DNA from 4 places in the Marinobacter sp. OP 3.4 genome. Region 4 is predicted to be linked to each of the others. Evidence: predicted binding sites of a transcription regulator. Region 4 holds the regulator's gene; each other region holds the start of a gene.
What was found. Region 4 encodes FliA, which starts transcription of late flagellar genes. Its sites were predicted from a motif close to CTAAAGTTTNNNNNNNNNNNGCCGNTAA; they were not measured.
Positions count from the first base shown of each region.

Region 1: RO069_RS18445 (methyl-accepting chemotaxis protein) is a predicted target of FliA. The motif match lies at 1,728-1,755, and genes of this name have one in related genera.
Region 2: RO069_RS03950 (methyl-accepting chemotaxis protein) is a predicted target of FliA. The motif match lies at 1,351-1,378, and genes of this name have one in related genera.
Region 3: RO069_RS16815 (methyl-accepting chemotaxis protein) is a predicted target of FliA. The motif match lies at 1,739-1,766, and genes of this name have one in related genera.

Region 1 covers NZ_JAVVLT010000109.1:18,190-25,700, forward strand. The annotation lists gene RO069_RS18440 (efflux RND transporter permease subunit) at 1-238, opposite strand, end outside; gene RO069_RS18445 (methyl-accepting chemotaxis protein) at 361-1,581, opposite strand; gene RO069_RS18450 (CPBP family intramembrane glutamic endopeptidase) at 1,887-2,633, shown strand; gene RO069_RS18455 (ArsR/SmtB family transcription factor) at 2,684-3,028, opposite strand; gene RO069_RS18460 (MFS transporter) at 3,068-4,357, shown strand; gene RO069_RS18465 (alpha/beta hydrolase family protein) at 4,323-6,164, opposite strand; gene RO069_RS18470 (BLUF domain-containing protein) at 6,640-7,092, opposite strand; gene RO069_RS18475 (hypothetical protein) at 7,089-7,349, opposite strand.
Region 2 covers NZ_JAVVLT010000024.1:6,930-14,440, reverse strand. The annotation lists gene RO069_RS03950 (methyl-accepting chemotaxis protein) at 1-1,215, opposite strand, end outside; gene RO069_RS03945 (EamA family transporter) at 1,457-2,329, opposite strand; gene RO069_RS03940 (DUF1415 domain-containing protein) at 2,414-2,965, shown strand; gene modA (molybdate ABC transporter substrate-binding protein) at 3,047-3,796, shown strand; gene modB (molybdate ABC transporter permease subunit) at 3,801-4,487, shown strand; gene modC (molybdenum ABC transporter ATP-binding protein) at 4,484-5,566, shown strand; gene RO069_RS03920 (DUF2798 domain-containing protein) at 5,583-5,840, opposite strand; gene RO069_RS03915 (MATE family efflux transporter) at 6,248-7,511, shown strand, end outside.
Region 3 covers NZ_JAVVLT010000102.1:8,360-15,870, reverse strand. The annotation lists gene RO069_RS16820 (bifunctional GNAT family N-acetyltransferase/carbon-nitrogen hydrolase family protein) at 62-1,615, opposite strand; gene RO069_RS16815 (methyl-accepting chemotaxis protein) at 1,813-3,699, shown strand; gene RO069_RS16810 (hypothetical protein) at 3,723-4,658, opposite strand; gene recQ (DNA helicase RecQ) at 4,791-6,653, opposite strand; gene RO069_RS16800 (lysophospholipid acyltransferase family protein) at 6,824-7,511, shown strand, end outside.
Region 4 covers NZ_JAVVLT010000014.1:62,511-70,021, forward strand. The annotation lists gene RO069_RS02165 (protein-glutamate methylesterase/protein-glutamine glutaminase) at 1-223, opposite strand, end outside; gene RO069_RS02170 (chemotaxis protein CheA) at 252-2,465, opposite strand; gene RO069_RS02175 (protein phosphatase CheZ) at 2,479-3,261, opposite strand; gene cheY (chemotaxis response regulator CheY) at 3,311-3,694, opposite strand; gene RO069_RS02185 (RNA polymerase sigma factor FliA) at 3,908-4,657, opposite strand; gene RO069_RS02190 (MinD/ParA family protein) at 4,689-5,507, opposite strand; gene flhF (flagellar biosynthesis protein FlhF) at 5,594-6,922, opposite strand; gene flhA (flagellar biosynthesis protein FlhA) at 6,948-7,511, opposite strand, start outside.

The DNA.
Region 1 (7,511 bases), on a different contig from region 4:
CGCCATGGGGCGTGTAGGTCACCACCAGGAAGTCGTCCGAGGCACCGAAACGCTGGTTGATGGTGCGGTAGTCCTCCAGGGCGCTGTCGTTTTCCAGTACCAGGGACTCGGCGGAGGCATCCAGGCGGAACTGGTGCAGTTTCAGGCTGGCCACCAGCAGCACCAGGGCAAACAGTGCCAGGGTGATCCAGGGGTGCGTCAGTACGAGCCGGTCATAGAACCGATAGAGGGAACGCATGAGGCAGGCAGACTCCATTGCAATAAGGACACGCGAAGTCTGCCACAGTGATCACAAAATTGTGAAAAATCCCGTTAAATTAACCGGCTTCCGTTACCGACAGAACGCCCGGAAATCACCCGCTACTGGACGCTGACCTGGCGGGATACCTGCTCCAGGGAGTCAATCAACTGCTTGAGGCGCCGGCTCATCTCGGCACTGGCGGCCAGTTCCCGGACCATGGTCTCGGTGGTCTCGCGGATGGCCTGGACGTCCGCCTGCACCGCGTCCGTGCCGGCGGTCTGCTCGGCGGACACACTGGCGATTTCCGCGTTGGTGTGGTTGATGCGACCTACCATGCCCTTGATGTCCTCCAGGGCCTGGCGGCCCTCCATGGCCTCGCTGACACAACGTGTGGCGTCCGTGGAACTGGTGGTCATCTGGTCCACGGCGGCTTCCATGGCCTGTAGCAGACGGTCGATGGTGCCCTGGATCTGGTCGGTGGAATCCTGCACCCGCTGGGCCAGCTTGCGCACCTCATCCGCCACCACGGCAAAGCCTCGCCCCTGCTCGCCGGCCCGCGCGGCCTCGATGGCCGCGTTCAGGGCCAGCAGGTTGGTCTGCTCGGCAATGCCCTTGATCTCGGTGACCGCCTGGCGGATCTCCTGGCTGTTGTTGGCCAGGGCCTGGACCGAAGTGGCGGACCGGTCGATGGCCCCGGACAGGGTCTCGATGGATTCGGCGCTGCGGGCCACCCGGGCGCTGCCATCCACCGCCGCCTGGTTGGCTTCGTGGGACAGGGTGTTGGCGATGCCCGCCTGCTCGGCAATGCCGGAGAAACTCTGCAGCATGGCTTCCACCACCTGGGCGGAGCGTTCGGCACCCTGTTGCTGCCGGGTCAGCTCATCGCGGCGGCGTTCAGCGGCGGCAGTGAGTTCCTTCACCTCGCCATGCAGCCGGCTGATGGCTTCCAGCATGCCGCTGACCACATTGCCGGTGCGCTGCTGCATGGCGTTGAAGGCTTCCGCCATCTCGCCGATCTCGTCGGTGGAATCCACCAGCGCCCGCTCGCTGAGGTTGCCGGACATCTGCACGGATACCATGGTCTTCTTCAGGCGGTGGACGTGCCGCTCAATGAACGAGATCAGCAGTTGCGAGCCGGCCATCTCCAGCAGCATCAGCAACGCCACGATACCCGCATAGGCCGGGGCGGTTTCCATGAAGACGTCCCTGAATGTCTGCTCTGTCAGGGTGGCGGTGTTGTACATGGCATAGAGCACCAGCAGGCACATCACTGCGAAAACCACAATGTTCAGCAGCCAGAACTTGTATTTGAGACGGGCGTTTTTCAGCAGAGTCAGCATGTTCAACCTGTTGTCGGGTGATGTCCGCCCGTCGTATCGGGCGACCCTGGTAACGGGGTAGCGGATAACCATAGCAGCAAACGATAAAAGCCTGATTGCCCTGGATCAGATAAGGCATCAGGTTTCACAAAGTCTTACAAAAAAGCTAGTCGGCCGGGTCAGGGAAAAATTGAGGGTGATCAGTGAAATATAGTGGAAGGCAGCGGGCAGGCGCCCCTGTCTCTTATACACATCTGACGGGCAATTGCCCGGGGTCGCTGTCGTTGCGTCGTGAATCGGCGGGCATTGCGGATAGCATTTTCTCTATGTCTTCGGCCCCGGGCGTCACCCCGGGGGAGCCATATCTCTTCACGCGGTCGTACAACCAGCCCTGGCGCGCGCTTCTCGTGGCCGCCGGCGGGTTCGGGGCTGCGGCTCTTCTCCTCCTCGTCGTCGACGCGACCGGGCCCATGTGGGCGGGGATGCCCGCCTGGCTTGCCGCGGTCGCGTCGATCTTCGCCGCGAACGGGCCGCTCGTTATCGCCGTCGTGGTGGCCGCCGCGTTCACGTCGATCGTGGGCTTTGCGCGGGCCACCGGCATCCGGTTCTGGGTCTGGACCGACCTCTTATATGGCCTCTTCGTCGCGATCGTCGCGCGTGCGGTCGTCGAACTCTTCGCACCGACGCTCGGCGGGTTCGGCGGGCCCCTCGGGGGAGCGCTGTCGAGCGATGCGACGCTCGCGCTCGCAGTCGCCGCGTCGGCCGCGGTGATCATCTCGCCGATCGTGGAGGAGCTGTACTTCCGCGGACTGATGGTGCGCGCGCTGCTCGATGCGCTCGCCGACGCCGGCCGGATCGGCGCGTCGATCGTTGCGGTCACGACCTCGACCGCGGCGTTCGTGCTGCTGCACGTGGTGGCCGCCGGGTCGCTCGTGCCCGTCGGGCTCATCATCGGGTCGCTCGTGGTCGGCGTCGGGTGCGGGGTGTTGACCGTCGTGACCGGGCGGCTGTGGGCGGCGATCGCCGCGCACGTGCTCTACAACGCTTCGGGGTTGGCGCTGCTGCTCTGGTAGGGGCGTTTCGGCTCGCTGCGCTCGCTCAACGACCGGCCGCGATGGCCCCGTCAGCCGCGATGGTGCCGCGGGTCGTCGTCGACGGTGTGCTCGGCCTGGAACACCGCCTCGGTCACGAGTCGGCGCACATGCTCGTCGATCAGGCTGTAGAACATCGTCGTGCCCTCGCGCCGTGCGCGCACCAGGCGCCCAAGGCGCATCTTGGCCAGGTGCTGCGAGACGACTGTCGGAGACTTGCCGACGACCTCCGCGAGCTGGGTCACCGAGCGTTCGCCCTCCTGGAGCGCGAGGATGACGCGGATGCGCGTGGGGTCGGACAGGAGCCGGAAGATCTCGGCGGCGACATCCACATACCCGTCCTGCGGATCGACGGTCGTGCCGGGGTCGTGGCTCACACCTTCAGTGTGCCATCCACCATGACTTAGTATCTTCGCATGCGTGCAGGTATCGGAAGTGTGCTCGGCAATCGGACGTATCGCCTGCTCTTCGGCGCGCAGGCGATCGCGCTCGTCGGCACCGGTCTTCTCACCGTCGCCCTCGGCCTCCTCGCGTTCGAGCTCGTCGGGGCCGCCGCGGGGGCGGTGCTCGGAACCGCGCTCACGATCAAGATGGTGGCGTACGTCGGCGTCGCGCCGGTCATCGCCGCGCTCGTTCATCGTCTGCCGGCGAAAGCGGTTCTCGTCGGAGCCGACCTCGTGCGCCTCGCGATGGCGACGTCGCTGCCCTTCGTCACCGAGGTCTGGCAGATCTACGCACTGATCTTCCTGCTGCAGGCCGCGTCAGCGACCTTCACGCCGACGTTCCAGTCGCTGATCCCCTCGGTGCTTCCCGCACCCGACGACTACACGCGCGCGCTGTCGCTCTCGAGGATCGCCTACGACCTCGAGGCGATCCTCAGCCCGGTGCTCGCCGCGGCGCTGCTTGTTATCGTGCCGTTCTCAGCACTGTTCGCAGGAACAGCGTTCGGATTCGCGGGGTCGGCGGTGCTCGTTCTCCTCGCTGCCGTGCCGCGGGTCGTCTCGACGGAGTCATCCACGTTCTGGCAGCGACTCGCGGGAGGTGCGCGGATCTTTCTGCGCACGCCGTCGCTGCGCTTCGTACTCGTCGCGAATGTCGTCGTCGCGACGGGCGTCGCGCTCGTGCTGGTGAACACCGTCGTGCTCGTGAAGGAACGTGCGGGAGCGGATGACGCCGCCGTCGCGGTCGCCCTCGCGGTGTTCGGCGCCGGGTCGGTGGCGGCGGCGCTCGCCGTGCCGCGGGCGGTGGCGCGGTGGTCGGTGCCGGCCGTCATGCAGGGGGGTGCCGTCGTCGTCTCGGGCGGCCTGGCGGGAGCGTGCGTGGCGGCGCTGGCTCCGGCGGGAAGCGGCGCTGCGTGGTGGGGGATGCTCGCGGCGTGGCTGGTGCTCGGGGCGGGGACGTCGATGATCGCGACGCCGACGGGCCGTCTTCTTGCCGAGGCCGCGAGCGCGGAGAACCGATCGCTGGTGTTCGCCGCACAGTTCGCGCTGTCGCATGCGTGCTATCTGGTGACCTATCCGATCGCGGGATGGGTCGGGGCGGGAAGCGTCGCGGTGTCCGCGGCGGTGCTCGGCGGGCTGGCGGCGGGAGCCACGGTTGCGCTGCTCCTCATCAGCAGCTCGGGCCCGACGCCGAAGCGCCAGGCCCGAGTCGCCGAAGTGGAAACAGGTGTCAGACGAACACGAGCGAGTTCGACACCGAGATGAGGGTGACGACCGCTGCGTTGATGAAGCCTCCGATGTACGGGTTGTTCGTCGCACGGTAGATCTTCCGGCTGATCACCGCCGCCACGGCGAGGATCAGGATGACGGGGAACAGCCAGATGCTGAAGATGCCCCCGAATCCGGGGATCGTCTCGCCGGTGATGAAGAACGTCGTGTACTGCAGGACGACGAGGATGATCGGCCCGAGGGCGTTGAACACCGCCAGCACGAGGGTGTTCAGCCATTCCTTGCCCGCCAGCGTGAAGCGGTTGAACCCGTTGATCGCCACCGAGTTCGCGAAGAAGTACACCAGGAACAGCGGCAGCACGAGCAGCGCGAACCAGATCTTCTCGGGGGTGAACACCTTCACCGCGACCACCCACAGGCGGAAGTCGGTGGTGAAGAAGTAGTCCAGCACGAAGACGATGAGGAACGCGGCCACGACCGTGACGAGCGCCAGGCCAATGCCCTGGAAGAACCGGCCCCATCCGGGGAGCACGCCCGACGCGCGCAGGTCTTGGCCGCTCTCGCGCCCGAACACCAGGTACGACACCACCATGATGACGATGGCCGCGAGGCCGTTGATCGCCGCCCAGATCCCGATGAACCACGGCACACCGGGGGCGATGAGGTTCGTGACGCCGAACGCGATGCCGCCCGCCCAGGGTGCCTGGCTCAGCAGCACGTAGCTGATCGCCGAGACGCCGACCGAGAGCGCGAGACCGCCCCAGAACCATGCGAGGCCCTTGCGGGTCGGCGCGGCAGCGGGCACGGGCTCGCCCACGCGGAGCCGGGCGAACGCGGGCACCGCGAGCATCGCGCGCGTGAAGGCGACGAGGAAGACACCGAAGCCGATCAGCCCGATCGTGGTGAAGATCTCCTTGATCTGCCAGATCTGGTTGCTCGCCGGGATCGGGTTGGGAGCACCCAGCGACTCTTCGAAGAAGTCGACCAGGTGGCCGACCGCAGCGCTCGAGATCGTCGACCACGGGTGCGTCTGCGGCAGCGAGTAGATGACGCGCATCGCCTCGTCGCCGTCGACGTTCTCGGTGTAGACCTCGAAGCCCTCGCGCTGATCGGCGTCGGCGGGATCGGCACCGAACGACAGGAACGACTGCGCGTTCGGGGTGGAGAGGAACTCGCGCGGCGGGGTCAGGGCGTTGCCCTCGGCGTCGTAGCTGCGGAAGAAGAACTCGTCGTACTGCGCCTGCACGATCCCGGTGTCGCGAGAGCCGTAGACGTTCGTGTACGCGCCCTCCTCATCGGTGTACACCGCGTCGTTGTCGACCAGCAGCACCGAGGCGATGAGCGGGGTGTCGGCCTCGTTGTCGAGGGCGACGGAGAAGTTCGCGGCGCGGGCGCCGTTGGAGTGCCCTGAGACGCCGATGCGCTCGGTGTCGACGTAGGGCAGGTCGGCGAGGAGCTTCACCGTGTCGTACATTCCGGTGCCGCCGACCGCTTCTTCACCCGCCGGCAGCGGGTCGGAGTCGCCGTGGCCGTACATGTCGATCGAGACGACGACGTACCCGCGACGCGCGAGCTCGACGTAGTTCGCCGTCTGCATCTCGCGGTTGTTCCACCAGCCGTGGCTGACGACGATCGCGGGGCGCGGGTCGTCGGCCGACGCCGCCACCGGCTTGAACAGCAGCGCGTTCATCTCGCGGCCCGAGGCCGCCTCCCACTGCATGTCTTTGACCTCGACGCTGCCGCCGGCGGTCTGCACCAGCGACGCCCCTACCGCAGATACGAGCATGAGAACGAGCGAGAACACCAGCCAGAAGCTGTTGCGCCGCAGAAGTCGTTGCCTCATTGAATCCTGAACTCCCTTGTCGGATCCCTGGAACCGTTTCCAGAGCCGTCGAGAACCCTATCCATCCGCTGGGAGCGTGAAAGCACATTCCGGATCATCTGCACGAATGTGCACAAATGTGCGTTCTCCGCACGCCCTGGCGCGCCGAAGGCGCTGCGCATCCGTGCATAAAGGCGGCGTGGCGTGGAGGGATGCGCGTTCCGTCGGTCGATGATCGACGGAACAGGTGCCGTGACCCGCTGTGGGACGGGCCACGGCACCTGCGATTCGAGGGGTCGGCGAGAGAGGTCGCGTTCTGGGGCGCGACGGGTCCGAGCCGGACCGAACGAGGTTCCTGACCGCAGGTGTTCGGGTGACCTGCGGATCAGAGTGGGAGCCGGTCTTCACCGGACTCTTGGTGCTGACGCTACTTTATGTGCGCCTGAATGGATGAGTTCGGGGTGAGATGAGGGTGATTGGGGTGAATCTTCGGGATTCACCCCTCCCGGAGCGTGCGCGCCTTCACCCACAGGCCGATGTCGTGGACCGCGCGGGCCGCGCTTCCCGGGCTATCGGCCGCATCCAGATCATCGAAGGTGTCGTGGAAGCCGACGGGCAGCGCCCGCTGCGGTGTCGCGACCGGGCGGAACTCCATCGTCCACTCGCCGAACTGGCGCTCGTCGATCGGCTCGTCGAGCACGATGCGGATGTCATCGTGACGCGGGTCTGCGGTGATCGTCGCCACCAGGCTCGCCACCGAGTCGCGCGGACCCTCGAGCACCTGCACGAACCTGCCGTCGCGGTAGAGCAGGACGCCCGTCACGCCCGACTCGGCGTTGTTCGCGCGGCTCTCGGTGAGGATGTCGCGGAGCGCGTCGTCACCGACATCCGCCCTGGCCTTGCTGACATAGACGACCGACACGAGCTCGTCGCCGCTGGTGATGCTCATGCGGTCGCCTCCTCGTCGTGATGGGCGAGGAGGGCGGCCATCGCCTGCCGGCGGTCGGGTGCTTCGCCGACCTGGCGGGAGCGGCCGTTGAAGACGCGGTACGTGCCGTCGGCCTCGCGGTCGAGGTAGCCGAGGAAGACGCCGTCGCGGTTGGCGACGTAGAAACCGTCTTCGACGCGCGACCACAGGACGCCGTAGGAGGGAGGTGACGCGGCGTCGGTGCCGCTGAGTGGATCGGGGGCCAGTGATGAAGCCATTGCTTCATTCTGCGTGGCGGTCCTCGCCGGGGGCAGGCGGTTGCGAATGAGCGGGGAATATGTCAGAGGCGGACTTACGTGTGGTGTTGTGCGTGCCTCTTGCCCCGATGCGAATCGTTTCTGGGTCTCGCGCGCTGATCGCCGAGCAGCCGATCTCGACAG
Region 2 (7,511 bases), on a different contig from region 4:
CACCTGGGAACGGAAGCTGTCGATCACCTCATGGATCGACACCGTGGACTGGCGTGTACGCTGCGCCAGGGAGCGGACCTCATCCGCCACCACGGCAAAGCCACGCCCCTGCTCACCGGCCCTTGCCGCTTCGATGGCGGCGTTCAGGGCCAGCAGGTTGGTCTGGTCGGCAATTTCGGAAATCAGTCGCGCCGCTTCGCCGATCTTTTCGGTGGACTCCCCGAGACGGGTGACGGTCTCGCCGACCGTCGTGCCCTGGGCCACCAGGTGCTCGATGGACTGCAAGGCCTCGGCACTGAGGCGGCCCCCGTTCCGCGCCAGCTCGCTGGCCTGGGACGCCCCTTCGGCATTGCGGCTAACGCTGTCGGTCACCTCCTGGATGGAGGCGCTCATTTCGTTCATGGCGGAGGCGGTCTGCTCCGTCTCCTGCCGCTGGTCCTCAATGGCCCGGGCACCCTCGGCGATCATCTCCAGCCCTTCCCGGGCCGTCCGGGACAGCACTTCGGAGCTGTCCTCGATCCGCGTCAGGGCCGTCCGGATACGGGCTTCCTCGCTCAACAGTACCATGCCCAGTTCGGCAAACAGCCCGGTTTCACTGGTATAGGTCTTCGCCACCAGCGGGTCATGGAACGCATCCGGACGCAGATCAACCAATGCCCGTAACCTGCGGGTGATGGAGGTGGCCTGCAGCCCGCATCCCACCAGGAAGCCCGCAACCACCAGCGCTACCGCTGGCCAGAACGTATCCAGGGACACCGCCACCAGGCTGGCAACCAGCGGGATCAGCATCGGCCAGCCGGACCGGATCACCGACTTCAGACGGGTACTGGTACCGAAGGCGCCCCGCCCCGCGGACAGTCGGCGATAGAGCTGTCCCGCCCGTTCGACCTGTTCACGGGTCGGCTCCACCCGGACCGATTCATAACCGGTGACCTTGCCGTTCTCCAGAATCGGGGTGACATAGGCACTGACCCAGTAGTGGTCACCATTCCTGCAACGGTTCTTGACCACGCCCATCCACGGCTTGCCGGCGCCGATGGTGTCCCACATCAGCTTGAACACACTCTGGGGCATGTCCGGGTGCCGGATGATGTTGTGTGCCTGGCCGATCAGTTCGTCGCGGCTGAAGCCGCTGATCTCGGCAAAGTCGTCGTTGCAGTAGGTGATCACGCCCTTGAGCGTGGTTGTAGTGATCAGCCGGCTGCCCGGCTTCATTCTGGCTTCTCGTTGGGTAACGGGGCCGTTATTGCGCATAGTCAGTATGATTCCATGGCGATGGACAAGGGTAGTGAGTGTCCCGCAGGACACCAGGCTTCCATCGGGCACCACCACAGCCCGCTGGTTTCACGGGTATCGGCGCCGAATACACTCACTTTAGTCAATAAATGCGTTAGCTAACAAAAAGAAACGGTAAGCAACAAAAGGAATCGAACAGTCCGGCCCCCGGGGTGCCCGGTCAGGCGGTGGCCTGCAGGTGCGCCCGGGGGTGGAAACGGGCATTAAGCCACAGTGACAGGGCGATCACCCCGCCGCCGATGACCAGCCGCAGCAGGTCGGCCTCCCGGTTCCAGATCAGCAGGTTGACCACCAGGCCAGCGGGCACCAGGACGTTGTTCATCACCGCCAGGGTGCCGGCGTCCACCAGGCATGCCCCCCGGTTCCACAGGTACAGGCCCAGGCCGGAAGCCGCCAGCCCCAGCCAGGCCAGCACGCCCCACTGCAGGCCGGTGGACGGCAGCCTGGCAGGGTCGCCAAAGATCAGGAACGACGGCAGGGCAATGGTCAGCGCCCCCAGGAAGAAGTAGCCGAAGGTCCGCCAGGCGGGCACCGGCAGCGGGTAGGCACGCATCAGGTGCTTGTACCCCACCTGACCGGCGGCAAAGGTCAGGTTGGCCATTTGCAGCAGCAGGAAGCCGGTCAGATAATCCTGGCTGAGCCCGTCGTAGCGGATGATACCGGCGCCCAGGGTGGCCACCGCCGCCGCCAGCAGCGCCACCGGGGAGAACCGGCGATACAGCGCGTCGTCCACCAGGGTCACATACAGCGGCGTGAAGACCGTGAACAGCAACACCTCGGGCACGGTCAGATAGGCAAAGGAGCGGTAAAGACAGAGATAGGTAATACCGAACTGCAACGCACCGGTAACCATGATGCCCAGCTTCAGGCGCCCGGGAACTCCGGCCCAACGGGTCACCGGCAGGAACAGCAGCGCCGCCAGGAGTACCCGGCTGAGTACCGCAAAATCACTGTCCACGTGCCCGGCCAGGAACTCGCCAATCAGACTGAAGGAAAATGCCCAGAGAACCGTTACCAGAATCAGCAGTGCCATCGATATCCATCCACCCTTTTTGCGACCGGGCACTGTATCATAGCTGGCTAATGAAATGACCTGACTGTCAGGACCCCGGAGCCCATGAACCCACAAAAGGTTGTCCAGGCCACCCGACGCTGGGTGCAGGACGTGGTAATCGACCTCAACCTGTGTCCCTTTGCCCGTCGCGAACTGGTGAATGACCGTATTCGCTTTTCGGTAAGCGAAGCGGACACCGAGGATTCACTGCTGGCCGACCTTCAGCGGGAACTGCTGCTACTGACCGATGACGACAGCATTGAGACCACCCTGCTGGTGCACCCCGCCGTGCTCCAGGATTTCCATGACTACAACGACTTCCTGGCGGTGACGGACGGCCTGATCCAGGCACTCGACCTGGAAGGTATCTTCCAGATCGCCAGCTTCCACCCCCAGTACCAGTTCGCCGATACGAACGCCGATGCGGCCGAGAACTACACCAACCGCTCACCCTACCCCATGCTGCACCTGCTGCGGGAAGCCAGCCTGGAGCGGGCCATCGACGCCTACCCGGACACCGACGCCATTCCCGAGCGCAATATCCAGCGTGTGACCGCCCTGGGCCGCCCCGCCATGGCGGCACTATTAGCCGGCTGCCAGCAAGGCGATCAATGAGCGGACAGGGATAGTTGGCGTCAGGTTTTACACCGGTTTGAAATGGGCTAATCTGGCGATTCAATGGAGACCTCCTTTGCCATGCGAATCTTTCTGACCGCCAGCCTGCTGGCACTACTGCTGACGACCCCCGCCCACGCCCTGACCGTTGCCGCCGCCTCCAGCCTGCGGCTGGCCATGCCGGAGTTGACCCATGCCTTTGAGCAACAGTACCCGGACGCCTCCGTCAGGGTGGTGTTCGGCGCCTCCGGAAAACTGGCCACCCAGGTACTCAACGGCGCCCCCTACGATATCTTTCTGTCCGCCGACACCGGTTACCCGGAACGCCTCGCTGGCATGGACGCCTCCGCCACCGATCCGCAGGTCTATGCCGTGGGGCGGCTGGTGCTGTGGCACCATGACCCGCAGCGTGGAGCCCTGACACCCCCGGACCTGGCCGGTGACGATATCCGGCGGATTGCCATCGCCCAGCCCCGCCATGCGCCCTACGGGAAACGGGCGAAGGAAGCCCTGCAGGCCCTCGACCTGTGGCAACCGCTACAACCCAAACTGGTGTATGGCGAGAACATCGGCCAGACCGCCGCCATGGTGGAATCCGGTGCCGCCGATGCGGGACTCATCGCCTGGTCACTCACCTTCGCCCCCGACCTGGCCGGTCGGAAGTTCACCCTGATCGATGACAGCCTGCACCAGCCCCTTGCCATGGCCATGGTCGTCACCGAGCAGGGCGGTTCCAGCGAGGAGGCATGGCGGTTCCGGTCCTTCATGGTATCGGAGGCTGCCGCCGCCATCCTCGGCCGTTTCGGTTTCGAAGCTCCCAGGGGGCGGTGATTCCATGCCGGAGTTGAGCACCCAGGACTGGCAGGCCATCCACCTCACCCTAAAGCTGTGCGGCCTGACCACGGTGATCCTGCTGGTGTTGGCCACGCCCCTGGCCTGGTGGCTGGCCCACCGACGCTCCGCCTCCCGCACCATCGTGCAGGCCCTGGTGGCGCTGCCGCTGGTACTGCCACCCACGGTGCTCGGCTTCTACCTGCTGATCGTCCTGGGGCCCCGGGGGCCCGTCGGCCAGACCCTGGAAGCCATGGGGCTGACCCACCTGGCCTTCACCTTCGAGGGCATCCTGGTGGCGTCGGTGATCTACTCTCTGCCGTTTGCCGTACAACCGTTGATGGAAGCCTTCCGCGCCCTGGGTACCAGGCCGGTGGAGGTGGCCGCTTCCCTCGGCGCCGGCCCCCTGGACCGTTTCCTGACGGTGATCCTGCCCCTGTGCAAAGGCGGTTTTATCGTCGCCGCCACCCTGACCTTCGCCCACACCCTGGGGGAATTCGGCGTGATCCTGATGCTGGGCGGCAGCATCCCCGGCGAGACCCAGGTACTGTCCGTACTCATCTATGACTACGCCGAAGCCATGGACTATGACGCCGCCCATCGGTTGTCCCTGGGACTGCTGATGTTCGCCTTCCTGGTGCTGGTCACGGTATACAGCCTGAACCGGCATCCCGGCGGGGTGAAACCATGACCCTGTCGATCAGCGTGCGCCTGCACAAGGGCGACTTCGCCCTGGTGGTGGACGGCTCACTGCCCACGGAGGGCATTACCGCCCTCTATGGTCGTTCCGGCTGCGGCAAGACCACCCTGTTACGGGTAATTGCTGGCCTGGAACGCCTGCGTCGTGGGCAGGTCCGCTTCCAGGATCAGCAGTGGCAGTCCGGTCGCAAGGGAGTGCCACTGAGCAATCGTCGCCTCGGCCTGGTGTTCCAGGAATCCAGCCTGTTGCCCCACCTCTCGGTGGGGGCCAACCTGCTCTATGGCTACCGACGAACGCCGAAAGACCAGCGACGCCTGCACCCGGAAACCATCCGCGCCCTGCTGGACCTGGACGGCCTGCTGGAGCAACCGGTGCACACCCTGTCCGGGGGCCAGCGCCAACGAGTAGCCCTGGGCCGGGCGCTGCTCACTAGCCCCCAACTGATGCTGCTGGATGAACCCCTGTCCGCACTGGATGCCGATGCCAAGCGGGAGATCCTGCCGTTCCTGGCGGACCTGCCGGCCACCACCGGCGTCCCCATCCTGCTGGTCACCCATTCCGCTCAGGAGGTGGAACAACTGGCCGATCACGTCGCCTTCATGGTCAACGGTCGCCTGGAACGCATCGAGACCCTGCGGGAAACCCTGGCCCGACCGGATTCCCCCCTGTTCAGCGATGAAGGTCCCGCCTCGGTGCTTCGGGGCCGGCTGACCAGTCTGCCCGATGGCGAATGGCAGTTCGTGACCGAGGGTGGTGAGGGCCGCCCGTCCATCGCCTTCCAGGTCAGTGGTTATTCCAGCCACCAGACCAGCCTCCACCGCCTGCGCATTCTGGCCAGTGACGTCAGCCTGGCCACGGAAGAGCCGGCGGGGATCAGCATCCGCAACCAGATGCCGGTGCGCATCGAGCGCATGGATAAGACCGATGAACACCGCTGCACCATCACCTGTCGGCTGGCGGACGGGCAGGTACTGCTATCGAGGATCACGCAGACATCGGCGAACGAGCTGGCACTGGAGACTGGGCAAACGGTCTATGCCCTGGTGAAGTCCGCCGTGTTGATGGAGTGAGGGGCGGGCGTCGGACTCATTCCGGCGTATCGCTGGCGCCAAACCGTCTCAGGGTGGCTTCGGTCAGCCGTCCGGCCAGCGGGGCGATAAACACCACCAGGGGGTAGGCAACAGCCCATGCCACCAGCCAGGCGGCCAGCCAGCGCTGGAGGAACGGGCCCTCCACACCGGTATTGATCATCGTGATCACCCCGGACATCAGGAACGACATCAGGCAGGACATATAGAAAGCAAAGATAAGCTGACGAGGGCGTGGCATCCTGGACCTGGCCAAGGCAGTGACTCCTGGTAGTGGGTGGAAAACCGGGAACATCCGGTGAACGCATCGGGTCGTAACAGAACAAAAAGACCCGTTGATGGCGGCACGGCTGACCGAACCATCGATGCAGGCAATGCCGCACAGGGCAACGACATTCTAAAAGGACTTGCACCCATGAACCATCGCCTGCCCGGACAAGTGACAAGGATCCTACTATTTTCCCTACTCGCGCTCCAGCTTGGCGCCTGCAGTTCAACCCGCCTGTCCTACCAGTTTGCCGATCGCGGCGTGGTCTGGTGGGTGGAGGATTACGTAGCCCTGGCCTGCCCGGTAGGGAATTCCGCTACCGACGTTCCCGCATTCCGGGCACGAGGTGTATAGTAGGCCGCCCTCACGCGGTTTCAGGTAGCTTCCGAACCATGCTGGACGAAGAACACCAACCAGTTCCCGATACCCGGGCACCCCTGGTGCCAAGGGTGCTTGCCGAGTGGCGCACCCTGGCCCTGCTGGGCGGCCCCATCCTGGTAGCCCAGATCGCCCAGATGGCCAACGGCGTGATCGACACCGTCATGGCCGGCCATGCCAGCGCCGAGGACCTGGCCGCCGTGGGTATCGGCAGCGCCATCTGGATGCCGGTGTTCCTGTTCTCCATGGGCGTACTGAGCGCCCTGCAGCCCATCATTTCCGGCTACAACGGCTCCAGAACCCTGGACCGGATCATGCCGGCCACCTGGCAGGGTCTCTACATCGCGGCCGCCAGCGCCCTGCTGATGATCCTGCTGGTGGTCAACGTGCACCCCGTGTTCAGCCTGATGGGACTGGACTCGCAAACCGCCGAAGTGGCCGATGGCTACCTGGACGCCTTTGCCTGGGGCATCCCCTTCATGCTGCTGATGGTGGCGCTGCGGGGCCTGACCGACGGCCTGGGCCATACCCGGGTGATCATGGCCTTCTCGGTGCTCGGCACCCTGATCAACCTGCCCCTGAACTGGATGCTGATCTACGGCAAGTTCGGGCTGCCGGAGCTGGGCGGCGTGGGTTGTGGCTGGGCCACGGCCATCTCCAACCTGATCGCCGCCTTCGCCATGGTGTTCTACCTGAACCGCAGCCCGGTCTACCGGTCGTTCCATCTGATCGCGGACCGGGCCAGACCGGATCTGGCCAACCTGAAGTATATCCTGCGTATCGGCCTGCCCATCGGATTTACCATCTTTGTGGAAGCCAGTATGTTCTGCGTGATCGCCCTGTTTCTGGCCTCGCTGGGCCCGGTGGTGGTGGCCGGACACCAGATTGCCCTGAACGTCACCTCGCTGACCTTCATGGTACCGTTGAGCATCGGCATGGCGCTGACCCTGCGGGTGGCCTTCCTGGTGGGCGCCGGCACGTCCGGCACGGCTCACCTGCTGTCCCGCAGTTCGTTGATCCTGGCGGCGGGCACCGCCCTCGTCTTTGCCTCGCTACTGTACGGCTTCGCCGGCGCCATTGCCCGGCTGTATACCAGCGACCCGCAGGTGCAGTCGGTCACCGTCCTGCTGGTAAAATTCGCCGCCGCGTTCCAGATCGCCGACGTCATCCAGGTCACCTGCATCAGCGCTCTGCGGGGCTACAAGGACACCCGCATCCCCATGTTCATCATGCTGTTCTCGTTCTGGGGCGTGGGCCTGCCGCTGGGGTATGTGCTCACCT
Region 3 (7,511 bases), on a different contig from region 4:
CGTAGCGAGTGCACTTAATGTGCGTTGCCGCCCGTTTCACGATAAAGGATGAGGCGCGGTCTCAGCTATCATCCTCTACGATATCATGATCCTTGTCGTTCGTGTGCAGGGTGTATAAATCCGTACGCCGATCCTTGAGGTTGGTCACCGAGCCTTCGTTACGTACCAGCTTGAGTTTTTCCAGGTCGAGGTCGGAGAACATGATCATCTCGGTATTGGGGGTGGTTTCCGCCATCACCGCGTCGTGGGGGAAGGCGAAATCCGACGGCGAGAACACCGATGACTGGGCGTACTGCACGTCCAGGTTCTCCACCTTGGGCAGGTTGCCGACACTGCCGGTGATCACCACGTAGCACTCATTCTCGATGGCCCGGGCCTGGGCGCAGTGACGAACCCGCAGGTAGCCGTTCTTGGTGTCGGTCCAGAATGGCACACAGATGATGTCCACCTCCTCGGCGGCGGCCATGCGGCCCAGTTCCGGGAACTCGATGTCGTAGCAGATCATGATGGCGATGCGGCCGGCGTCGGTGTCGAACACCTCGAACCGGTTACCCCCCTCGATGACCCAGTCCCGGCGTTCGTGGGGGGTGATGTGGATCTTCCGCTGCTCGTCCACCCGGCCGTCGCGATGGCACAGGTAGGACACGTTGTACACCCGGTCGTCCTCGATCAGGGGCATGGAGCCGGTCACAATGTTGATGTTGTAACTCACCGCCATGTCGGACATTTCATCACGGAACTGTTCGGTGAAGCCGGCCAGGAAACGGATCGCCCGGGTCTGGTCCATCTGGTCGGTGAGCCCCATCAGCGGCGCGTTGAAGAACTCGGGGAAGATGGCGATATCGCTCTTGTAGTCAGACAGGGCATCGACGAAGTACTCCACCTGCGTCAGCACCTCCTCCACAGAGGTGAATTCCCGCATCTGCCACTGGACCGCCCCCATGCGCACCTGGGTCTTGCGGGTATTGAGCACCGTGGAGGGCGGGGTGTAGAGGATGTTGTTCCACTCGAGGAGTGTGGCGTAACCCAATGATTTTTCGTCCTCCGGAAGGTACTTGTGCATCAACCGGGTGACCTGGAAGTCGTTGGATAGCTGGAAGGTCAGGATGGGGTCGTAGATCTCCTTGCGATCCACCCGCTGGATGTACTCCGCCGGCGTGTACTGCCCGGCATACTTGTGATAGTTGGGAATACGGCCACCGGCCAGGATCGCCCGCAGGTTCTTGGACCGGCAGAGCTCCTTGCGGGCCTCATAAAGACGCCGGCCCAGGCGGTAGCCCCGGTAGTCCGGGTGGATGAACACATCCAGGCCGTAGAGGGAGTCGCCATTGGCGTTGTGCCAGATCTTCTCGTTGCGCAGGATCAGGTCGTCGTAGGTGTGGGGGTTGCTGAAGCGCTCGTACTTCACGCACACCGTCAGCGCCACGGCCACCAGTTCACCGCTGTCCTCAATGCAGATCTGGCCATCCGGAAACTGGTCGACCAGTGCCTTGATCGTATCCCGGGGCCAGGCACCGCCGATGTCGTCGTAGACCCGGTCCATCAACACCTTGAGTTGTTCGTAATCCTGGTCCTCAAGGTTGCGCAGGCTCAGGTGCAGTTCTTCATGTGCCATGGCGATGGTGGCTCCTGTTCGATAGGGGGTGTTCAAGACTCATTGTAGACACTGACTGACATCGACGGTGTCGTCGATACCCGCATCAGAGGACCTGAAAGCCGTGATGGTATCAGAAGTTTGCTAAAGACTCCGTCCCCGTGGCCGACATGCATTCCAGTAACGCCTTCCAGCCCATTCATCACGGGAGAACGCCAGTGAACCTGTCCTTTGGCCAGAAACTGCTGATCGCATTCGGTATTCTGCTTGTCCTGGTGGTCGGCAGCTATGCCGTCACCGGCGACTACCGGCTAACCGCCACCACCAGCCGCTACGTGGAGTCCATGGCGGAGGATACGGCCAGCCAGGCTACGGCGAGCATCGCGGAGTGGCTGAACACCCGCCTGAGGATGACCGAAGGCGTTGCCGGGGCGCTGGCGTCGGCGGAGAATGACGAACAGGCGAGGGCCATCCTGCAGTCCGCCAATGTCGGTGGCGGCTTCAACAATGTCTATGTGGGGCGCACCGATGGCAAGATGCTGATGCCCAACCGTGAGGCGCAACAGACCCTGCCTGATGGCTACGATCCCCGTACTCGCCCCTGGTACAAGCTGGCCCAGGAGCTGGGCCGGGCCTCCATCACCCAGCCCTACAAGGATGCCTCGTCGGGGCAGATGATCCTGTCGACCCTGGCACCCGTGACCTCCGGGGAGTACCGGGGCGTGGCCGGGGCAGACATCACCCTGGATGTGGTGGACGAGCTGCTGGGTAGTGTCAACCTGGCGGATACCGGTTATGTCGCGCTGGTCGGTGGTGATGGCACGGTGCTCTACCATCCGGACAATAAGCTGGTGGGGGAGCCCATTGCCGGGTTCCTGGGGCAGGAGCCACAGTTCGGTGGTGACGCCCGTACCGTGGTCATCGGGGATACTCCATGGCGGGTGAGCTTCCACGAGATTGAGCAGGCCCGTGGCGTGAACTGGCACCTGGCCATGTTCGCCAATGAGGACCTGGTGAACGCGCCGGTCCGCAAGGCCCGGACCACGGGTCTGATCATCCTGGTGGTCGGCCTGGTGGTTGCCCTGATCCTGCTGCACCTGGGTATCCGCGTGCTGATGCGCCCGGTGCATCGCCTGAACAATGCCATGGCGGACATCGCCAGTGGCGAGGCGGACCTGACCCGCCGACTGGATGTGGAGACCAAGGACGAGTTTGGGCGCCTGGCGGGCAGCTTCAACGAGTTCGTTACCAACATCCAGGGCGTTGTCCGGGACGCCCAGCGCGGCGCCGGCGAACTGCATGAGTCGGTGGCGGCCCTGCGCCAGACCGCCAGCACCAGCCGCAGCAGTGTCGAGGGCCAGCAGCAGGAGGTGGACATGATTGCCACGGCGATCAATGAGATGTCCGCCGCCGCCTCGGAAATCGCCCGCAATGCCCAGCAGACCGCCGATGCCGCCCAGACCGCCGATTCCGACGCGCGGGAGACGCTGGGCACGGTGTCCCAGTCCCGTGACGCGGTGGAGCGACTGGCGGAGGAAATCGGCAGTGCCGCCCAGGTGATCGAGCGCCTGGGCCGGGATGTGGATGAGATCACCACGGTACTGGAGGTGATCCAGGGCGTGGCCGAGCAGACCAACCTGCTGGCCCTGAATGCCGCCATCGAAGCGGCCAGGGCCGGCGAGGCGGGCCGGGGCTTTGCGGTGGTAGCCGATGAGGTCCGTAACCTGGCCCAGCGTACCCAGAAGAGTACCGGCGAGGTGGGTGCCGTGATCGAGCGGCTCCAGGCCGGGGCCAGCGAGGCGGTGCGGGTGATGGAGGCTTCAACGGAAGTGTCCTCGGAGAGCACGGCGAAGGCCCAGCATGCCATGGACGCCCTGGACCGGATTGCCTCTGCGATTACCTCCATCAACGAGATGACGTCCCAGATCGCTACCGCGTCGGAGGAACAGACCTCGGTCACGGAGGAACTGAACAGCTCGATCACCCGCATCGCGGAGAAGGGTCAGGATGCTGCTGCGGCGGCGTCCGAGAACGACCAGTACAGCAACCGGATTGATTCGGTGGCGTCGGACCTGAACGACAAGGTCCGGCGTTTCCGGGTCTGACCGGCGGGCGGGGAATGGTCGTCTTACGGCCTATCCCGCAGAGAAAGGCCGTTGGAGATCCGTTGCTGAAGGGTCTCCAGTACTTCCCGACCGATGGGGATGGAGTCGTCGCTGAGGAGCGGATTCTTCAGCACCAGCAGTTTACGCTGACCCAGATTCAGCGACTCCACGGCGCGGCCGTAGTAGGTGGCCAGGTGCAGGGCAAAACTGCCATCGGAAATGGCCCTTTCCAGGCCGAGCTGGATCCTCTGGGCAGTATCGTGATCCCCCGGCCCGACAAAGAAGTAGGATGGCATGGGGTAGGCCAGCAACAGGTTGGGCTCGATCACCAGCCTGCCGTCGTTCACCCGTTCCAGGTCAAACAGCACTTCGCTCACGCCCCGGGCAAAGCAGTCAAACCGCTCCCGCTGCAGCATGGTAAAGAGGGTTTCGAATCGGGTATTGGTGATCACCCGGACACCGTTGGCCTTCAGGATCTCGCTGTCCGGCCAGTGGGTGCCCTGGCCGACGCTGATACCTTTCTCCACCAGGTCGTCCAGGTCCTCCACCTCCCGGAACCGTGGCAGGCTGTCCTGCCTGACCACGCAGACCCGCAGGCCAAGTAACCCGCCGTCAATGGGCAGGGGAATGGCGTAGAGGTTGTCCTCCCGATCAGGAGAGGTCGCCACATTGGCGATGTTGACCAGTCTCTCGTCCGGCTCCTGGAGTTCCACCAGGGCGCGCCCCTGGACCATTTCCGGCGATCGCAGGATCCGGTACGGGCCATACTCCGGGGTCTTGTCGAAGGCCAGCCGCAGTACCGCCAGTACGGCCGGGCTGTCGTAGTTGCGATACCAGAGGCGATAGACGGTTGGGTCGGTACTGTCCCGGGCGGCGGACAACAGGTCGCCGGTGGGTATGATTATCAGCAGGGCAAGGAGTACAACACGCTGGAGTTTACAGGATCCTGGTTGGGCCATTGGGTCTTCCGAACTGCTGGGCGGTACGCGCACACTGCGGCATCGAATTATTCGTTATTCAGACAGTGTAGTCGTTTTCCCGCCATTGCAGCAGATGTCGTGCAAAAACACGTATTTCCGTCGTTGCCGCGGCTATGAACGTGGCGGAAGACTGTCCAGTACCGCCAGGAAAATGGCCCCGTAGCGCTCCAGCTTGGCGCTGCCAACACCGCTGACTTCCGACATTTCCTCCAGAGTGGCCGGCCGCCGATCCAGGATCTCCATCAGGGTGGTGTCGTGGAAGATGACAAAGGGTGGCACGCCCTGTTCGTCCGCCAGTTCCTTGCGTTTCTGTCTGAGAGCTTCCCAGCCTTCCGGATCTGTGATGGACTGGGTGCGGGAGCTGCGGTCGTTGTCCTGGCGCCGGGTCACCTTGCGTTCCGGATCCCGGCGAAGCTCCAGGGCGGTGTCGCCCCGCAGCACCGGGCGACAGATTTCGGTGAGCTGGAGAGCGCCGTATCCCTCCGGATCGGCCCGCAGGTAGCCATTGGCCACCAGTTGCCGGAACACGGATTTCCACTGGTTGACGGACAGCTCGGTACCAATGCCCCAGGTGGTCAGGGTCTGGTGCCCGGCCTGCCGGATACGGTCGTTTTCCGATCCCCGCAGTACATCGATCACGTAGTTGACACCAAAGCGCTGCCCGGTCCGGTAGACACAGGACAGGGCCTTGCGCACCGCTTCGGTGCCATCCCAGGTTTCCGGGGGGACCAGACAGGTGTCGCAGTTGCCGCAGGGTGTTTCCAACTGGTCGCCGAAGTAGCGCAGCAGGGCCTGGCGACGGCAGGTGGTGATCTCGCAGAGGCCCAGCATGGCGTCCAGTTTCTGGCGCTCCACCCGCTTGAAGTGGTCATTGCCCTGGGAGCCCTCCAGCATCTGGCGCAGCTTGATCACATCCTGCAGACCGTAGACCATCCACGCAGTGGATGGGTTGCCATCCCGACCGGCGCGACCGGTTTCCTGGTAGTAGGCTTCCAGGCTCTTGGGCAGGTCCATGTGGGCCACGAAGCGGACGTCCGGCTTGTCGATACCCATGCCAAAGGCAATGGTGGCCACCACGATCACGCCGTCCTCCCGCAGGAAGCGTTCCTGGTTGCGGGCCCGCTCCTCGGCGGCCAGCCCCGCATGGTAGGGAAGGGCGGTGTAGCCTTTCTGTTGCAACAGCCGGGCAGTGGCGTCCACCTTGTTGCGGGACAGACAGTACACAATGCCGGAATCGTCCGGGTGCTCGGCCTTGATGAAGTCCAGCAACTGCTTGTTGGCATTGGTCTTCGGCGCAATGCGGTACTGGATATTGGGACGGTCGAAACCGCTGATATAGTGTCGCGCGTCGGTGAGGGACAGGCGTTCGGCAATTTCCTTGCGGGTGCGTTCGTCGGCAGTGGCGGTCAGCGCGATGCGGGGCACGTGGGCGAAGCGCTCCGCCAGGATGCTCAGGCCCAGGTAGTCGGAGCGGAAATCGTGCCCCCACTGGGAAACGCAGTGGGCTTCGTCAATGGCGAACAGGGACAGGGATGCCTCTTCCAGCAGACTCAGGGTACGGGGTTGCAGCAACCGCTCCGGCGCACAATACAGCAGGTCCAGTTCCCCCCGCAGTAGCGCGTTCTCCGCGTCCATGGCCTGCTCCATGCCCATGGTGGAGTTCAGGAAGGCGGCCCGCACCCCCAGTTGTTGCAGCGCGGCCACCTGGTCCTGCATCAGGGCAATCAGGGGTGAGATGACAATGCCGGTTCCCGGCCGGACCATGGCGGGAATCTGGTAGCACAGGGACTTGCCGCCGCCAGTGGGCATCAGCACCAGCGCGTTGCCACCACTGACCAGCTCCCGGACGATATCGCCCTGCAGGGGGCGGAAGGACTCGTAGCCGAATACCTCGTGCAGCACCTGTTCCGGGCTGGCGGAGGGGGTCACCGGCTTTTCGGGGCTGAGCTGGTCGAAGTCGGTGTAGGAGTCCATGGAGGCTTGCCGGGTTCGTGAATGAACGCGGGATGATATCAGAATGGGGAATGGTTGTCGGGAGGAGGCATCCGCGGCGCTGCCGCGATACAATAACGCGGTTTTTCGCACCGGCCAGCCGGGCCGGGCCTGGTTTATTTGACAAAAAAGGCAACAAAAACAGGATTCTAATGCAGGAATTTGATGCCATACGTCCCTATGGGGACGACGAGGTCGAAGGCGCCGTACGGCGGTTGTCCAACGACCCGGATTTCTTGTTGATGGTGGGACGGTTCCGCTCCCCCATGTTTGCCCGCTGGCTTCCGGGCCTGCTTCGCAAGCGCGTGAAAAGCTGGTTGAAGAAGGAATTCGGCAATGCCCGGACCATCCGGGATGTCCAGTTACGGGTGCAGGCGTACGTGACCGACCTGGTGGAGCGCACCACCACCCGCCTGACCTCGTCAGGCCTGGAGCGGCTGGACCGCAACACCCCGTACCTCTTTGTCTGCAACCACCGGGATATCGTGTTTGACCCGATGGTGGTCAACCATCTGTTACACCTGAACGGTTTCGAGACCACCCGCATCGCCATCGGTGACAATCTGCTCAAGAATCCGGTGTTCGCCGAGATGATGCGCCTGAACAAGAGCTTTGTGGTACAGCGGGACATCCAGAGCCCCCGGGAAATGCGGCAGGTGTTCCTGACCCTGTCCGGGTTCATCAATCACAGCCTGGATGATGGGCACAGTATCTGGATTGCCCAGCGGGAAGGGCGCGCCAAGGATGGGGTGGACCAGACTGATCCCGCCATCATCAAGATGTTCTACATGAGCCGCAAGAAGGAGGGGCTGGACTTTGCCGAGGCCATGAACCGCATGC
Region 4 (7,511 bases):
GGCAGCGCTGCATGATCTCCTTCACCGCCGCAATGCCGTTCATCACCGGCATTTCGTAATCCATGGTGATGACATCGGGGCGCAGCTTTTCCGCCAGTTCCACCCCTTCCCTGCCATTGCTGGCGGCACCTACAACACGGATGTTGCCGGATGCGTTGAGGATTTCCGTCAGTCGCTTGCGGAAGAAACCCGAATCATCAACGACCAGGACAGAAACCGTCATCCATTCCCCCTATCGGTGAAACCCGCCATCAGCCGTAATGTTGCAACAGGCTGGGCACATCAATAATCAAGGCGATACGGCCATCGCCGGTAATGGTGGCACCCGCCATGCCCGGCGTACCCTGCAGGGCACGTCCCAGGGGCTTGATGACCACTTCCTCCTGGCCAATCAACTGATCCACCACGAAGCCCACCTGCTTGGTGCCCATGGCGACAATCACCACATGGGCATTGTCGGGCTCGGCGGAGCTGGTATCGGACGGTACCAGCCAGCGCTTGATATGGAACAGTGGGAACACCTTGTCCCGAACCACGATGCACTCGCGACCGTCGACAATGTTCTTCTTGCTGAGATCCAGGTGGAAGATCTCCACCACGTTCACCAGCGGCAGCGCGAAGGATTGCTCGCCCAGCATGATCATCAGCGTCGGCATGATCGCCAGGGTCAGCGGCACCTTGATACGGATCGCGGTGCCCTCGCCCAGTTTCGACTGCACCTCGATCTGGCCATTGAGCTGGCTGATCTTGGTCTTCACCACGTCCATGCCCACGCCACGGCCGGACACGTCGGAAATCTGGTCCTTGGTGGAGAAGCCGGCGGCGAAGATCAGGTTGTAGCATTCGCTCTCGGTCAGGCGGTCGGCGGCATCCTGGTCGTAGATGCCCTTGTCCACCGCCTTCTGCCGCAGCTTGTCCGGATCCATGCCGCCGCCATCGTCCTCGATGGACAGGAGGATATGATCGCCTTCCTGCTCCGCCGACAGGTTGACGGTGCCCTGACGGGGCTTGCCCGCCTTCTCCCGCACATCCGGCGCTTCGATGCCATGGTCCACGGAGTTACGCACCAGGTGCACCAGCGGATCGGCCAGGGCCTCCACCAGGTTCTTGTCCAGGTCCGTGTCCTCGCCGTGCATGACCAGGCGAATTTCCTTCTTCAGGCTCCGGGCCAGGTCCCGCACCACGCGGGGGAACCGGCCGAACACCTTCTTGATGGGCTGCATCCGGGTGGCCATGACCGCGGACTGCAGGTCGGTGGTGACCACATCGAGGTTGGACACGGCCTTGTGCATCTCACTGTCTTCGCTCTCGTTGCCGAGGCGCTGCAGGCGGTTACGCACCAGCACCAGTTCGCCCACCATGTTCATGATGTCGTCCAGGCGCTTGGTATCCACCCTCACCGAGGTTTCGGCGGGGGCCTGGTTTTCCCGGGCCGGGGCTGGTGATTTGCCGTCGTCGGCCTTGCCGCCAGCCGCCGGCGCCTTGGCCGGCTGTTCCGGTTTCTTCGGTGCGGGTTCAGGGGCTTTCGAGCCGGATTTCCCGGATTCCGGTGGTTTCGGTTCCGCCTTGCCGGCCCCGGATGTCGATGCCGGCTTGTCGCCCCCAGCCTCCTTTTCGGTGGCTGCCGGACTCTTGCCCTTGCCATGCAGATCGTCCAGCAGCCGCTCGAACTCGTCGTCGGTAATCAGGTCACTGTCGCCGGAGGCCTTGCCGTCATTACCGGCAGGCTGGTCATCCGCCTTCGCGGTGTCTTCCTCGCCCTGATCCGGGTCTTCAATCTCCGACGAGGCCACCTCGCCGGAGAACCGCCCCTTGCCATGGAGCTGGTCCAGCAGGGCCTCGAACTCATCATCGCTGATATCATCGCCATCCTGGCTGCCGGTATCGGCGGCGCCCTGCTCCGACGAGGATGTGCTGTCGGCCTGCTTGCCGTCGTCGAGGGCATCGAGAAGCTGCTCGAACTCCTCGTCGGTAATATCCCCCTGGTCGCCACTATCCGATGCGCCCTGATCTGAATCCGGCTCCGCCGGCTGTTGGTCCGCTTTGGTCGCGGACGCCTTCGCCGGTGCCTGCCCCTCGGGCAACGCGTATTCATCCAGGGTATCGATCAGCGACTGGGGCGCGGGAGTCGGCTCGTCGCGATTCCGCACCTGGTCAAACATGGTATTGACGTAGTCCAGGGTTTCCAGCACCACGTCCATCAGCTCCGAGGTCACCGTACGCTTGTGGTTCCGCAGGGTGTCGAAGACGTTTTCGGCGGAGTGGCAGCAGTTGACCAGTGCGTCCAGCTGCAGGAATCCGGCACCGCCCTTGACGGTATGGAAGCCACGGAAGATGGCATTGAGCAGATCACTGTCATCCGGGTTCTGCTCCAGGTCCACCAACTGCTCCGATAGCTGTTCGAGTATTTCGCCAGCCTCGATCAGGAAATCCTGGAGAATCTCTTCGTCTGCATCTAATGCCATGCATTCACCTCAATTAAAAGCCGAGACTGGACAGCAGGTCGTCAACGTCGTCCTGTCCGGACACCACGTCAGACCGCTCTGCGGCGCGCATCTGGGGGCCTTCCCCCTTGATGGAGGCTTCCTTTTCCTTCAATTCATGGACGGTTCCGGTGAGCTGGTCCACATGGCTTGCCATGACCACCAGGCTCAGCAGGTTCTCCTCCACATCCTTAACCAGCGAGGTCACCTTCTGGATAACCTGCCCGGTCAGGTCCTGGAAATCCTGGGCCAGCAGGATCTCCGAGAGATCCCTGTACATTTCTTCGGCGTCGTTCGACAGGCTCTCGAAGAAGCGGTCTATACGACCGTAGAGCTCGCGGAATTCGTCCTTTTCCATTTCCCGTCGGCGCAGGCGTTGCCAGTCATCACGCAGGGATCTGGCCTCCTCGCACATGGCATTGGCCCGGGGCATGGCCACTTCCACCAGGTCCATGGTCCTGTTGGCGGCGTTGCTGGTCATTTCCACCACATACTGGAGCCGGTCCGACGCGTCGCCCATCTTCGACAGGGCTTCCTGCTGTTCGGCGTTCTGGGGCTGGATCTGGAAATTGCGGATGGCCTCGTGAAGGCTGCGGGTCAGGCGACCAACTTCCCGGTAAAGGCTCTGGTCCCTTACTTCACTCAGCTCATTGATCAGGGTCATGGCCCTGGCGTAGTCACCGGCGTTGACCTGTTTCACCAACTCGTTGGCCTGCTCCTTGAGTTGGCTGGTGATTTCCGGGTCAAGGTCTGGGCCACTGTGTTTATCTTCGCTCATGGGAGCACATCCGGACTGTCGGTTCTGGTTTCAAAGCGCACCCGACGCTTCACTCAATACGCTCGAAGATCTTCTCGATCTTCTCCTTGAGTACGGCGGCCGTGAATGGCTTGACCACGTAGCCGTTAACCCCGGCCTGGGCCGCCGCCACGATCTGGTCGCGCTTGGCTTCCGCAGTGACCATCAGGATTGGCAGGTCCTTGATCTGTTCGTCGGCACGGACCTCCTTGAGCAGGTCAAAACCAGACATGCCCGGCATGTTCCAGTCGGTGACCAGAAAGTCATACTTGCCGGAACGAAGCATGGGCAGCGCGGTGTTGCCGTCGTCCGCCTCATCGGTATTGGTAAACCCGAGATCACGCAGCAGGTTCTTGATAATCCGTCGCATTGTGGAGAAGTCGTCCACAATGAGAATCTTCATGTTCTTGTCCAATGGGACCTCCAGTTGGTCGTCGCCGGAATAGTGACCTGGGCCTGGCAGTTTGGGCCCGGGCAACGTTTGATCAGGCTGTTCCGCTTCCGCCGGTTACTGGGCGGTTGGCGTTATTCTAGCAGCCCTGGCGTCGCTTACCGTTTCAATGTGTTATCGCCCGGCAGGGCGTGCTGGATTCCTGTCGCTCCGGCGCACTCTTCACCGCTCCGGGAATCAGAGTGTGCCGGCATCGGACGCCTGCCATTCGGACAGTCGTCCCCGTAATCTCAGGGCGGCCTGGCTGTGGATCTGGCTGACCCGGCTCTCGCTCACCCCGAGCACGGCGCCGATTTCCTTCAGGTTCAGCTCTTCCTGGTAGTAGAGGCTGAGCACCAGCTTCTCCCGCTCCGGCAGCGCCTCGATGGCCCCCGCCAGGCTATGACGGAAGGCGGCGCCCGACACGTCATCCAAGGGATTGTCCGAAGCCTCCTGTTCCTGTATCGGCAGCTCCCCGGATTCATTGAGTTCATCCAGGGAAAAAAGTCGACCGGAGTTGGTGTCACTGAGGCAGGCGTGGTACTCCGGCAGGGTCATGCCGAGTTCCTCCGCCACTTCGTGATCCTGGGCTTCCCGACCCTCACGACCCTCCACCGCCTTGATGGCGGCGGACACGCGGCGGGCATTGCGGTGAACCGAGCGCGGCACCCAGTCCCCCTTGCGAATCTCATCAACGATGGCACCACGAATACGGATACCGGCGTAGGTTTCAAAGGAAGCGCCCCGGTCCGACTGGTACTTCGCGGCGGCTTCCAGCAACCCCACCATTCCCGCCTGCATCAGGTCTTCCAGTTGCACCGAATCCGGCAGCCGGGCCATGAGGTGCAGGGCGATTTTCTTGACCAGCGGCGCATGCTGCTCCACCAGGTGGTGGGCATTCCGCCGGCCGGTCTGATGGTAGATTCCGAGACTTCTGGCCAATGTCATGTATCCGGTTAACCCATACATCAGGATTGGATCAGGCGTTGGTGCTTACCAGTCGCTCCACGAAGAACTCCAGATGCCCCCGGGGGGACGATGGTAGCGGCCAGCTGTCCACCTGCTCGGCCAGGGCCTTGATGGCCAGCGAGGCCTTCGCCCTGGGGTAGGCATCAAGCACCGCCCGCTGCCTCTGGACCGCCTTGCGCACCGCCTCATCGTAAGGAACCATGCCTACGTATTGTAGTGCAACATCCAGGAAGCGCTCGGTAACCCGGGTCAGTTTGCCGAACAGGTGTTTGCCTTCCTGCTCGTTACGGACCTGATTGGCCAGGATGCGGAAACGATTAACGCCATAGTCCCGGTTCATCAGTTTCATCAGGGCATAGGCATCGGTGATGGAGGTTGGCTCGTCACACACCACCAGCAGCAGTTCCTGGGACGCGCGCAGGAAACTGACCACACTTTCGGAGATACCGGCAGCGGTGTCGATGATCAGCACATCCACCTGATCACTCAGTTCGCTGAATGCATTGATCAGGCCGGCATGCTCCATGGGCGACAGCTGGGTCATTCTCTGGGTGCCCGAGGAGGCGGGAACAATCTTGATGCCACCGGGGCCATTGACCAGCACATCACGGAGATCGCACTCACCGGCCAGCACATCGGACAGGTTATGGTTGGCGGTGATTCCCAGCAGGACATCGATATTGGCCAACCCCAGGTCCGCATCCAGCAGGATGACGCGCCTACCCATTTGCGACAGCGCAATGCCGAGGTTCACCGAGACGTTGCTTTTGCCAACGCCACCCTTGCCACCGGTGACTGCAATAACCTGAACCGGATGTGGTCTGCTCATAGAGGTCTTAGTGTCCCGCCAAGATTTTTGTCGTTCAGTATCCTGTCATGCCTGAAACCACACCGGCCAGTACCGGGTGAAGGCGGTCAGGCACCTTCCGCCATGGTCTGCTGTTTCCGGGCATCACGCAAGCGTTCAACACCCAGGCGAACCAGCGATGCGGCGTTGGCCGGGTGCAGGTCCTGGGGGATCTTCTGGCCGTCCGTCACCCAGGCCACCGGCAAAGCCGTCTCCAGGGCGAACCCGAGCACTTCGCCCAGGGTCAGGGCCTCATCCAGCTTGGTCATGATACAACCCGCAAGATTCGCCATCTTATAGCAATGCCACATGGATTTCATGATCCGGGGCTGGCTGGTGGCGGGTACCACCAGATGTGAGCGTACCGGGTGGCGGCTTTGCGCCAGTTCCTGCAACTGCTCCTGGCAGCCGGGATCGGCGCCGGACAGGCCGGCGGTGTCGATCAGCACCAGGTGGCGCCCCTCCAGCTCGTCCAGTACCGCGTCCAGGCTGTGGGTGTCGTCCACGACCCGCACCGGCACATTGAGGATGCGCCCGAACACGAACAGCTGCTCGTGGGCGGCTACCCGATAACGATCCGTGGTGACCAGGGCCAGGGAATCGGCACCATGCTCCAGCACGTACTGCGCCGCAATCTTGCCGATGGTGGTGGTCTTGCCGGAGCCGGTGGGGCCTACCAGGGCGTAGATGCCGCCCCGGCCCGCCCATTCGCCGTCACCGGTTTTCAGGCCGGCCGCCAGCGTCCTGAGGGCGCGTTTCCAGTTGTCTTCCAACTTGCCGCGACCACCTTGCCGCGCCAGACTGGCCGCCAGCTGGGAGCTCAGACCAAACTCCTCCAGACGCTCTCCCAGACGCATGCGGACCGCATCCAGCGCCTCATCGGTGCCTTTTACGGGGGCCTCTTCGGCCTGGTTGGCCGGCGCCCGTTCGCTGATCATTGCCCGCAGGGAATCCAGTTCCCGCCGCATGTCCGCCAGTTCACCGGAGGACTCCGGGGTCGTGGCACCGGCATCGGATTCCTGACGGGTTTCCGGCACCGGTGGCAGATCGTCGGCATCCAGGCGGAGGTCCAGGGATTCCCCGCCCCGGCGTGGCTCGTAACCATTACCCCGGCTGCGCAATTCCCGGATTCGGTGGCGGGAGCGGTCAAGTTCTTCCTGCAGACGGCGATGCTGTTCCGCCTGCAGTTCCGCCAGCCGGCCACCGCTGGTGGCCTCGGCGGCCACCTCACCCAGCTTCTGGCGTGCCATGTTTTCGTCATAGTCCAGGGCGGTGACAATCTCCACGCCGCCGTCAACCCGGCGGCTGGACAGGATCACCGCGTCGTCGCCCATGGCCTCCCGGACCTGCTTCAGGGCCGTGGACATGGTTGCCGCAAAGAACCGTTTGACCTTCATCTGACTCTACCTCCCAAGTGGGCCGTTACTGGCCGACCGACGCCACAATGGTAATCTGCTTGTTGTCCGGCACTTCCTGGTACGACAGTACGTGCAGGCGATCCACCCCGTAGCTGGCAAACTTCGCCAGTACCGGTCTCAGCGGGGCCGACACCAGCAGGATCGCGGGCTTGCCCATCATTTCCTGCCGCTGGGCGCTTTCCTGCAATGATCGCTGGAGCTTCTCCACCATGCCCGGTTCCAGTACCAGGCCGATGTCGTCACCACCGCCGGATTGTTGACTCTGTTGCTGACTCTTCAGCAATAACTGTTCCAGTTCCGGGTCCAGGGTGATCACCGGTATCTCCTTGTCGTTGCCACAGATGCTCTGCACGATCATCCGGCGCAGGGCCTGTCGGGCCGCCGTGGTCAGCACCTTCGGGTCCTGGCTCTTGGGATGGACGTTGACAATGGCCTCGGCAATGGAACGCATGTCGCGGATCGGCACTTCTTCCTGCAACAGGCTCTGCAACACCTTCAGCAGGATGGAGATGGACACGGTGGTGGGCACCAGTTCCTCGGACAGCTTGGGCGAGATCTTCTCCAACTG